DNA from 2 places in the Rhizobium sp. RHZ01 genome. Region 1 is predicted to be linked to the other one. Evidence: predicted binding sites of a transcription regulator. Region 1 holds the regulator's gene; the other holds the start of a gene.
The links. Region 1 encodes PhoB, which activates phosphate uptake and scavenging genes when phosphate is short. Its sites were predicted from a motif close to TGTCATNNANCTGTCAT; they were not measured.
Positions count from the first base shown of each region.

Region 2: the regulator PhoB is predicted to act here: its motif matches at 1,327-1,343, upstream of IB248_RS12840 (glycerophosphodiester phosphodiesterase family protein).

Region 1 is NZ_JACUZZ010000002.1:263,502-265,700, forward strand. Features, by position in the region: gene pstB (phosphate ABC transporter ATP-binding protein PstB) at 1-295, shown strand, start outside; gene phoU (phosphate signaling complex protein PhoU) at 339-1,052, shown strand; gene phoB (phosphate regulon transcriptional regulator PhoB) at 1,089-1,772, shown strand; gene IB248_RS04085 (GcrA family cell cycle regulator) at 1,866-2,199, opposite strand, start outside.
Region 2 is NZ_JACUZZ010000010.1:80,977-83,175, reverse strand. Features, by position in the region: gene IB248_RS12845 (HAD-IA family hydrolase) at 1-282, opposite strand, end outside; gene IB248_RS12840 (glycerophosphodiester phosphodiesterase family protein) at 355-1,104, opposite strand; gene IB248_RS12835 (xanthine dehydrogenase family protein molybdopterin-binding subunit) at 1,678-2,199, opposite strand, start outside.

The DNA of each region.
Region 1 (2,199 bases):
GCGCCTCTGCATCGCCCGCGCCGTCGCCGTCAGCCCCGAAGTCATCCTGATGGACGAGCCATGCTCGGCACTCGATCCGATTGCAACGGCCAAGGTCGAGGAGCTCATCCACGAGCTCCGCGAGAACTACACGATTGTCATCGTGACGCACTCGATGCAGCAGGCCGCCCGTGTTTCGCAGCGCACAGCCATGTTCCACCTTGGCAACCTCGTCGAGGAGAATGACACCGACAAGATGTTCACCAACCCGGACGATCCGCGCACCCAGGACTACATCATGGGCCGCTTCGGTTGATCGGCCGTCTCGGTAGCACTTACGATATTCAAGGATGAGCCCTATGGCATCGACACATATCTTTTCTGCCTACGACGATGATTTGAAGTTCCTGTCCCGCCGTATCTCGGAAATGGGCGGCTTGGCCGAGCAGATGGTCTCGGATGCCGTACGCGCGCTCGTAAACGGCGATACGGCTCTTGCCCAGAAGGTCATCTCGGACGATGTGATCCTCGACCACGCGGAGCGCGAGATCGGCGACAAGGCGATCGTCACGATCGCCCGCCGCCAGCCGATGGCGGCCGATCTTCGCGAGATCATGGGCTCCATCCGCATCGCGGCAGACCTGGAGCGCGTCGGCGACCTGGGCAAGAACACTGCCAAGCGCGTCATTGCCGTACAGAGCGCCGGCGTGCCGCGCAAGCTCGCCCGCGGCCTCGAGCACCTGTCCGAGCTCGCCCTCGTCCAACTCAAGGAAGTCCTCGACGTCTACACGAGCCGTGCTGCCGACAAAGCAAAATCGGTCCGTGAGCGCGACGAGGAAATCGACGCGATGTACACCTCGCTGTTCCGTGAAATGCTCACCTACATGATGGAAGATCCGCGCAACATCACCAGCTGCACGCATCTTCTGTTCTGCGCCAAGAACATCGAGCGCATCGGCGACCACGCCACCAACATTGCCGAAACGATCTACTACATGGCCACCGGTGCCCAGCCGGAAGGCGAACGTCCGAAGGACGATACCGCCAACACCGTCGGCGCAGTCACTGAATAGTCATTCCGCGACCGCGCCCCCAGGAGACCGAAACGAATGATCCCTAAAGTAGCTGTCGTTGAAGACGAAGAAGCGCTGAGCGTGCTTCTCCGCTATAACCTTGAGGCCGAAGGCTTTGAGGTCGATACCATCCTGCGCGGCGACGAGGCCGAGATCCGGCTTCAGGAACGCACGCCGGACCTTCTCATCCTCGATTGGATGTTGCCGGGCGTGTCTGGCATCGAGCTCTGCCGCCGCCTGCGCATGCGGCCGGAAACCGAGCGCCTGCCGATCATCATGCTGACCGCCCGTGGCGAGGAAAGCGAACGGGTTCGCGGCCTCTCGACCGGTGCTGACGATTACGTCGTCAAGCCGTTCTCGACGCCGGAGCTTGTCGCTCGCGTCAAGGCGATGCTGCGTCGTGCCAAGCCCGAGGTGCTCTCGACGCTGCTGAAGTGCGGCGATATCGAGCTGGATCGCGAGACGCACCGCGTTCACCGCAAGAGCCGCGAAGTCCGCCTCGGCCCGACCGAATTCCGCCTTCTCGAGTTCTTGATGGCATCGCCCGGCCGCGTCTTCTCGCGCTCGCAGTTGCTCGACGGCGTCTGGGGTCACGACATCTATGTCGACGAGCGTACTGTTGACGTCCATGTCGGCCGCCTGCGCAAGGCTTTGAACTTTTCCAACATGCAGGACGTCATCCGCACCGTGCGCGGTGCCGGCTATTCGATGGAAGCCTGATCCTTTCAGGCGAGAGCCTGAGAGGTCTTTCCCTTACAACGAAAAACGGGCCCGCGAGGGCCCGTTTTCTTTATTCCTTATCCGGCTTCCGGGTCAGGCGACCCGGTTAGCGGCCTTGCGGCGCTCGTTGACCGGCTGGTAGGCCATGCGCTGATGATACGTGCAATACGGGGAAGAGTCCGGGGACTCGCAACCGCAGAAGTGGAAGTCGTCATTGAGCGGATCGCCGACCGGCCACTTGCAGGTGCGCTCGGTGAGCTCGGTGAGGCCAAGGCGGCGAGAAATCGGAACGATTACATTTGCGGCCGGACGGAAGCGGACTTCCTCCACCGTATCGATTTCGATCTCTTCCTTGAGCATCGTCGCGCCCTGTTGGCGGGTAACGGTGCGTGTGGTGATCCGCGAGGCGTAGTTCGTGGCGCGGGGC
Region 2 (2,199 bases), on a different contig from region 1:
AACGGCGCTAATGCCCTCCATCGGCAGGAGGTCGCGGCGGAAGGCAGCAAATATTTCGGCATGCCATCCGGCAAAAACGGTATCGAGGTCGGCGCTGATGCGGCTGGCCAGAATCTGCCTCAAGTCAGCCTCCGACTTTCCGGTAAACTCGACGAGCACCTGGCGCGGCGTCATCTCCATGCCGGCCTGGGTTATGGCATGCGCAAGCGTGCGCGCCGCAATCGGTTCGCTATCGATCAGCACGCCATCGCAATCAAAAATCAGAAGATCCAAATTACTCATAGGTTCGCTATTCAGGTATTCGGTGGTTCGCATGTCTGCGTGCACAGGCCATTGCTGAGGGGCCCCAAGTGATCAAGCGGCCGAATGCCGCGATCCGGGGCGCACCGCCAGGGCCAGGGCTGGATCATCGCTGGTGATCCAGCCGACGCCCTGCCCGAGCCAGTGTTCGATCTCCTCTTGCTCATTCAACACCCAGCAGCAGAGACGATCTCGTGAAACGATCGCGGCAACGTCGTGAAAGGTTGCGGCCAGCAGCGACTTCTCGATGGCAACGAGGCCGGCGACTTCCGCAGCTTTGGCGAAGGTCGCAGCCGCACCCAGCGCCTCGGCGGACTTGGCATTGATCGAGCACAGGCGGCCGATTTCGGGAGCAACCTCTTGGCACCGCGCGAGTACCCCCAGATTGAAGCTTGTCAGCAGGCTGCGCCCGGCAAGCCCGTGACGTCGAATGGCCGCTGCCGCCAAGGCCTCAAGCCCTTCGTAATGCGCTCCATCCGCGTCGGCTTTCAGCTCGACATGAAGCTCGACGGGTCTCGAGGAAGCAAACAGAGCAAGCACCTCGTCAAGGGTCGGGATTGACTCCTGCGATCCTTTGAGGCGGGTCGCCTGATGATCGGAAGGTGACAAATCCCGGACCTTGCCCGCTTTCTCGGTCGTACGCTCAAGCGTGGCGTCGTGAATGACGACGAGTTCGCCGGCGTCGGTTAAATGCACATCAAATTCGATCGCATCGACAGGGAGTTCCAAGGTCCTTCTGAAACCCTCAATCGAATTTTCGGGCCATTTGTTTCGTGCTCCGCGATGGCCAACGATTTTCGTCATGGGAAATACCTTCCGTAAAGATCAACTGGTCGAAAGTGCCGCCTCCCGGAAGCGACGCTCGTCTGCCAGCCATGTGACAGGCACCGTCACGTCTCGCGGCCAAGGCGACAGGAGTGGAGCATCGACGCACGCCGCTTCTAGAAGCTGGCATCGCGTGGGGCCCTCGGTCTGCGCTTTAGCCGCCTAACGGACAGCGTTAGCGGCCCGGTATAGTGAGCGCAGATAACCGTTGCGTGACATCTACCTCCACGGTTGAGCAAATGCTCAGTTCCGGGAACAAGGCGCGCTGATCGGGTTCAAGATTTGCGGTGCTGTTAGCGGCATTGAAGCGGCTTCATGTGCCTGAATGCCAATGGCTGCCGTCGATGCTAAGATATCAGCGAAGCGTTGTCATTCGACATCCTTACGGGAGATGCGAATTCACGACCGGCCAGCCACGCGGTCGCGGATGTATTTTTCCATAAGGGAATCATTCCCGCGCAATCCAATCACGGATGCGCGGGAACTCGCCATACGCGCTTTACGCTGCACGGCCCGTCGCCTGCGCAGAACGCAAGCCGACGAAGCCACTCGTCACTGCAGCTTCTCAAGCGTTATCGGCAGGTCGCGAACCCGCTTGCCGGTGGCGTGAAAGACGGCATTGGCGATTGCCGGCGCAACGCCGACAATGCCGACTTCGCCGACACCCTTGCCCCCGAGCACCGAGGCGTTGAGGTCGGGGATGCCAACTGAGATTACCTCGATCGGCGGAATGTCGGCATTGGTCGCAACGAGGTAATCGCCGAGGTTGTTGTTGATGACGCGCCCGTTGCGCGGGTCAACCAGGCCTTCCTCGAGCAGCGCCTGACCGATCCCCATGATGATCCCACCACGCCATTGGCTTTCGGTAAGCTTGGGGTTGTAGATCCTGCCGCAATCGAAGGCCGAGACCATGCGGGAGACACGGACGGTACCGAAATCCTCATCCACCTTGACCTCCACAAAATGCGCGCACCAGCTGTGCATGGCGAACTCGCCCGCAGTCGGCCCCTTGATGCTTGTCATCGTGGTCCAGGCTTTCCGGTGACCTTCCGGCCCCTGCTCTCCGTCAGGAAG